2 regions of the Streptomyces sp. NBC_00996 genome follow, and region 2 is predicted to be linked to the other one. Evidence: predicted binding sites of a transcription regulator. Region 2 holds the regulator's gene; the other holds the start of a gene.
The links. The regulator HrcA, encoded in region 2, represses chaperone genes, less so after heat shock. The targets are predictions, from matches to a motif close to TTNGCACTCNGNNNNNCNGAGTGCNAA.

Region 1 (3,407 bases), 1.4 Mb from region 2:
TCAAGACCCTGGACGCGGTGGCCGGCACCGGCCTGACCGCGACCATCCGCCCGAACCTGGACTCCTTCCGAGAGGCTGGCCTCGCATCATGAGCGTCAACGTCCGCATCCCCACCATCCTGCGCACCTACACCGGCGGTCAGGCCGAGGTGACGGCCGAGGGCGGGACCCTCGCCGAGGTCCTCGCCGACCTGGAGAAGAACCACACGGGTATCGCCGCGCGCGTTCTGGACGATCAGGGCAAGCTGCGTCGGTTCGTCAACGTGTACGTCAACGACGACGATGTGCGGTTCGAGCAGGGTCTGGAGACGGCGACGCCGGACGGTGCGGGCGTGTCGATCATCCCGGCGGTCGCGGGCGGCTGAACCCGTCACCCAGGGTGAGATTGTTACCGTAGGTAACGCTCATCACTAAGAGTTCATCGAATTGCCCCCTCCGTGAGAGAAACGGAGGGGGCAATTCTGCATGGTTGAGCACGGTAGAGTTGGGGAAGCTGCTTCGCTTTTCATGCCGGACGCATATGAGTATCTGCGCGACAGCCGACAAGAAGTAGCCAAAGTGCCCCACCTTTTTGAGCCGATTATGGCATTTACGGGGCCCGACTTGCCCTGAATCTTCGCGAATTCTCCGCATTTTCCCGATCGGCCGTGCCCAGAATTCTCGTCCGATTGACCTGTTGCAGACGGCAGTTGGACAGATACATTCAGCCGCGGTCGACGCGTTCCGGCGCACACCCCCAACCGTTGGGGGGTGAGGTCTGACCCGGATCCGCGAAGTGTGGATCTGTGCAAGGGCCAGTAATAGGGGAGTTAGGCATGGCTCAGGGCACCGTCAAGTGGTTCAACGCGGAGAAGGGGTACGGCTTCATCGCGGTCGACGGTGGTGCGGACGTCTTCGTGCACTACAGCGCGATTCAGATGGACGGCTACCGCACCCTTGAAGAGGGTCAGCGAGTGGAGTTCGAGATCTCGCAGGGCCAGAAGGGTCCGCAGGCGGACATGGTCAAGCTCGCCGTCTGATCCCGGCGCGAACGGCCACCGACGCACTCACGCCGAGGGGCCCGCATCCCATCAGGGACGCGGGCCCCTCGTGCGTTCCCGGACCCGCTCCCGTTCGTGAGAGGCGCTTGCGCCCGCCGGTCGGCCGACTACCACCCCTCAACGGGCTCGTTGCGCGGGAGCACCTTGCACTCGAGGGGGCCGAGTGCTAATCATTGGCGTTAGCACTCTCCCAGTGAGAGTGACAGAACTTGGATCGGGTCAGCGAGGTCCGCAAGCCGGTGGGGCAAGGAACCACAAGGCTTGCAGGCCGTCCGTCGCGGGCGCGGGCACGGTCCGGAGCAATCCACCCCGTCCGGGAGGACCACTTCACATGGCCAAGATCATCGCGTTCGACGAGGAGGCACGGCGCGGTCTCGAGCGCGGGATGAACCAGCTCGCCGACGCCGTCAAGGTCACCCTTGGCCCCAAGGGCCGCAACGTCGTCCTCGAGAAGAAGTGGGGCGCCCCCACGATCACCAACGACGGTGTCTCCATCGCCAAGGAGATCGAGCTCGAGGACCCGTACGAGAAGATCGGTGCCGAGCTGGTCAAGGAGGTCGCGAAGAAGACGGACGACGTCGCCGGTGACGGCACGACGACCGCGACCGTCCTGGCCCAGGCGCTGGTCCGCGAGGGTCTGCGCAACGTAGCCGCCGGCGCCAACCCGATGGCCCTCAAGCGCGGTATCGAGAAGGCCGTCGAGGCCGTCTCCGGTGCCCTGCTCGAGCAGGCCAAGGATGTCGAGACCAAGGAGCAGATCGCTTCCACGGCCTCCATCTCCGCCGCCGACACCCAGATCGGCGAGCTCATCGCCGAGGCCATGGACAAGGTCGGCAAGGAAGGCGTCATCACCGTCGAGGAGTCCCAGACCTTCGGTCTGGAGCTCGAGCTCACCGAGGGTATGCGCTTCGACAAGGGCTACATCTCGGCGTACTTCGCCACCGACATGGAGCGTATGGAGGCCGTCCTCGACGACCCGTACATCCTGATCGCCAACTCGAAGATCGCCAACGTCAAGGACCTGCTCCCGCTCCTCGAGAAGGTCATGCAGGGCGGCAAGCCGCTGCTGATCATCGCCGAGGACGTCGAGGGCGAGGCCCTGTCGACCCTGGTCGTCAACAAGATCCGTGGCACCTTCAAGTCCGTCGCCGTCAAGGCCCCGGGCTTCGGTGACCGCCGCAAGGCCATGCTCGGCGACATCGCCATCCTCACGGGCGGCGAGGTCATCTCCGAGGAGGTCGGCCTCAAGCTGGAGAACGCGGGTCTGGACCTGCTGGGCCGCGCCCGCAAGGTCGTCATCACCAAGGACGAGACCACGATCGTCGACGGCGCCGGCTCCGCCGACCAGGTCGCCGGCCGGGTCAACCAGATCCGTGCCGAGATCGAGAACTCGGACTCGGACTACGACCGCGAGAAGCTCCAGGAGCGCCTGGCGAAGCTGGCCGGCGGCGTGGCCGTCATCAAGGCCGGTGCCGCCACCGAGGTCGAGCTCAAGGAGCGCAAGCACCGCATCGAGGACGCCGTTCGCAACGCGAAGGCCGCCGTCGAGGAGGGCATCGTCGCCGGTGGTGGCGTCGCTCTCATCCAGGCGTCCGCCGTGTTCGAGAAGCTGGAGCTCGAGGGTGACGAGGCGACCGGCGCCAACGCCGTGAAGCTCGCCCTGGAGGCCCCGCTCAAGCAGATCGCCGTCAACGGTGGTCTCGAGGGTGGCGTCGTCGTCGAGAAGGTGCGCAACCTGGCCGTCGGTCACGGTCTGAACGCCGCGACCGGCGAGTACGTCGACATGATCGCCGAGGGCATCATCGACCCGGCGAAGGTGACCCGCTCTGCCCTGCAGAACGCCGCCTCCATCGCCGCGCTGTTCCTCACCACCGAGGCCGTCATCGCCGACAAGCCGGAGAAGGCCGCCGCGGCCGCTCCGGGCGGCATGCCGGGCGGTGACATGGACTTCTGATCGACCTCCGGTTGATCACTGTCCTTACGTTTCGAGGGCGGTACCCCCACTCCCAGGGGGTGCCGCCCTCGGGCGTTTCCGGGACCGGAGTGGCCGGGATCACAGAATGGGTCGGTGGGGCGCCGGAATGCCGACGCGGGGGAGGCGGTTGACGCTGAGGGACGGTTGATGCATGTGCACATACCGTCCGGAATCTCCGTCTTCCATCTGCTCGATGTCCGATCGACCTCTCCGAGGAGCCCCCACGTGACTGCCGCCGCCTCCCGCGCAGCCGAGATCCTGTCCCGCCCCGTCTCCCTGAACGGCCTGACCGTCCCGAACCGGATCGCGATGGCCCCGATGACCCGGATGTTCTCGCCGGGCGGCGTGCCGGGGGAGGACGTCGTCGGGTACTACTCCCGCCGCGCCGCCGCG
Region 2 (3,407 bases):
CACTGCGGGCAGGGGCGGGACGTCATGACCTGGCCCAGGAAGGACCGCGTCACCTGCGACACCTCACCGCGACCGCGGCACATGTCACACGTCTGCGCCGAGGTGCCCGGCGCCGCGCCTTCCCCATTGCAGGTGGCGCAGACGACGGCCGTGTCGACCTGGATGTCCTTCGTCGTGCCGAAGGCGGCCTCGTCCAGCTCGATCTCGAGCCGGATCATGGCGTCCTGGCCACGGCGGGTGCGCGACCGGGGGCCGCGCTGCGACGCCGTACCGAAGAAGGCGTCCATGATGTCCGAGAAGTTCCCGAAGCCGCCCGCGCCGAAGCCGCCCGCGCCCGCGCCGCCCGACTGGGACAGCGGGTCGCCACCGAGGTCGTAGACCTGCTTCTTCTGCGGGTCCGACAACACCTCGTACGCGGCGTTGATCTCCTTGAACCGCTCCTGCGTCTTCGGATCGGGATTGACGTCCGGGTGCAGCTCGCGCGCGAGCCTCCGGAACGCCTTCTTGATCTCGTCCTGGGACGCGTCGCGGCGCACGCCGAGTACGGCGTAGTAGTCCGTGGCCACTTAAGACTCCGCCAGGATCTGTCCGACGTACCGTGCCACCGCTCGTACCGCTCCCATCGTTCCCGGATAATCCATGCGGGTCGGGCCGACCACGCCGAGTTTGGCTACTGCCTCGCCGCCCGAACCGTAGCCGACCGAGACCACGGACGTGGAGTTGAGTCCCTCATACGCGTTCTCGTGCCCGATTCGCACGGTCATGCTCGAATCCCCGGCCTCACCAAGCAACTTGAGGAGCACCACCTGCTCCTCCAGCGCTTCGAGCACCGGCCGGATGGTGAGAGGGAAGTCATGTCCGAAACGGGTGAGATTGGCGGTGCCGCCGATCATCAGCCGCTCCTCGGTCTCCTCGACGAGCGTCTCCAGAAGAGTGGAGAGCACTGTCGAGACCGTACCGCGGTCCTCCGCCTCGAAGGCCTCCGGCAGGTCCTGCACGAGCTGCGGGACGTCCGCGAAACGGCGACCCGCGACCCGGCTGTTGAGCCGGGCCCGCAGATCCGCGAGCGACGTCTCGCCGAACGGTACAGGGCAGTCGATCATGCGCTGCTCGACCCGGCCGGTGTCGGTGATCAGCACGAGCATCACGCGCGCGGGGGCGAGCGAGAGCAGCTCCACGTGCCGCACGGTCGAGCGCGTCAGCGAGGGGTACTGCACCACGGCGACCTGCCGTGTGAGCTGCGCGAGCAGCCGTACGGTCCGGCCCACGACGTCGTCGAGGTCGACGGCGCCGTCGAGGAAGTTCTGGATGGCGCGCCGCTCGGGCGCGGTCATGGGCTTGACGCCCGCGAGCTTGTCGACGAAGAGGCGGTAGCCCTTGTCGGTGGGGATGCGCCCGGCGCTGGTGTGCGGCTGGGCGATATAACCCTCGTCCTCCAACACAGCCATGTCGTTGCGCACGGTCGCCGGCGAGACGCCGAGGCGGTGCCGCTCGGTCAGCGCCTTGGAACCGACCGGCTCCTCGGTGCCCACGTAGTCCTGGACGATGGCGCGCAGCACCTCGAGCCTGCGTTCACTGAGCATCGCGCACACCTCCAGAAGTCTTCCCCGCGCACTTCGTGGCCTTCGGCCTGGCACTCAGCGCACGTGAGTGCCAGCGTTCCCCGGCCCAGTGTACGGCGGTGAGGTACGGCCCCGGCAAGGGCGGGCCTGCGATGTCGTGCCTGGCAGGCTCTCACGGCTAGCGTCTCCATATGAGGCTGACTTGGGAAGACCTGGGGTGGGAAACGGTGGCGCCCCGGGTCGGGCGGAAGCGGCTTCCGGTCTGGGACTGCACGGCCGGGCTCGTGGTGGGCGACGGCGCGGCGCTGATGATCGACGCGGGGTCGAGCCTGCGGGAGGGCGCGCAGCTGCGGACCGAGGCGCGACGGATCCTCGGTGGCGACCGCCGTGTGACGCACCTCGCACTCACGCATCCCCACTTCGACCATGTCTTCGGGGCGGCCGCGTTCGCCGGGGTGGAGGTGTTCGGCGCGGTCGGCCTGGACGCGGTCTTCGCGCACGACCGCGAGGAGCTGCGCGCGGACGCCGTACGCAACGGTCTCGACCCCCGCGAGGCGGCGGAGGCCGCGGATCTCCTGGTCCACCCCCGCCACTCGGTGTCCGGCGAGTGGACCCTCGATCTCGGAGGCGGCATACAGGTCCTGCTCGCCAACGTGGGCCCCGGCCACACCTGCCACGATCTGGTGGTCCTGGTCCCCGGTCCACCCGGCTCACCGGAGACCGTCTTCTGCGGCGACCTGGTGGAGGAGTCGGGCGAACCCCAGGCGGGTCCCGACGCCGTTCCCTCCCACTGGCCGGCGGCGCTGGACCGGCTGCTCGACCTGGGCGGGGAGGACGCGGTGTACGTGCCGGGGCACGGCGCGGCGGTGAATGCGGCGTTTGTCCGTGCACAGCGGGACGCGTTGGCCACACGTTTCGGCGTGTCTTCGTAGCGGGCCGGGAGCTTCTCCTATCGTCATCCGAATGCGCCAGTACTCTCCGGACCTGACCCCGCCGTGGAAGAAGCCCCAGGCCGTGCCCAAGGTCCACGCCGACCCCGGCCTGGTGGTCGAGGAGCCCGGCACCGGCTTCTGCGGCGCGGTGATCCGCTGCGAGGCGGGCACGGTGACCCTGGAGGACCGCTTCGGCAAGCACCGCGTGTTCCCGCTGGAGCCGCGCGGCTTCCTTCTGGAGGGCAAGGTGGTGACGCTGGTCCGCCCGGCCTCCGGTCCGGTACGTCCCACCCGCACGGCCTCCGGTTCGGTCGCCGTCCCCGGCGCGCGGGCCCGGGTCGCGCGGGCCGGACGTGTCTACGTGGAGGGCCGCCACGACGCCGAACTGGTCGAGCGTGTCTGGGGCGACGACCTCCGTATCGAAGGCGTCGTCGTCGAGTACCTGGAGGGCATCGACGACCTCCCGTCGATCGTCGCGGACTTCGCGCCGGGGCCGGACGCCCGCCTCGGCGTCCTGGTCGACCACCTGGTCCCCGGCACGAAGGAGTCCCGCATCGCGGACGCGGTCACCAGCGACCACGCCCTGGTGCTGGGCCACCCGTACATCGACATCTGGGAGGCTGTGAAGCCGTCCTCCGTGGGCATCGGGGCCTGGCCCAGGATCCCGCACGGCCAGGACTGGAAGACGGGCGTCTGCCGCGCCCTGGGCTGGCCGGAGAACACCGGCGCGGCCTGGCAGCACATCCTGTCCCGGGTGCGGTCCTACAAGGACCTGGAGCCGGAACTCCTGGGCCGGGTGGAGGAGTTGATCGACTTCGTGACGGCACCGGTGTAGCTGGGGGCAGTCGTGCCGCCGGGGCGGCACCCGCCCCGCAGAAGGCGGCACCCTGCGAGCGCCGGTAGGCGCACCGCT

Region 1: the regulator HrcA is predicted to act here: its motif matches at 1,219-1,245, upstream of groL (chaperonin GroEL).

Annotation. Positions count from the first base shown of each region.
Region 1 is NZ_CP108723.1:4,980,086-4,983,492, reverse strand. Features, by position in the region: gene thrC (threonine synthase) at 1-92, shown strand, start outside; gene OG390_RS23400 (MoaD/ThiS family protein) at 89-364, shown strand; gene OG390_RS23395 (cold-shock protein) at 815-1,018, shown strand; gene groL (chaperonin GroEL) at 1,371-2,993, shown strand; gene OG390_RS23385 (NADH:flavin oxidoreductase) at 3,240-3,407, shown strand, end outside.
Region 2 is NZ_CP108723.1:3,612,126-3,615,532, forward strand. Features, by position in the region: gene dnaJ (molecular chaperone DnaJ) at 1-566, opposite strand, end outside; gene hrcA (heat-inducible transcriptional repressor HrcA) at 567-1,583, opposite strand; gene OG390_RS17015 (MBL fold metallo-hydrolase) at 1,754-2,494, shown strand; gene OG390_RS17020 (DUF3097 domain-containing protein) at 2,526-3,329, shown strand.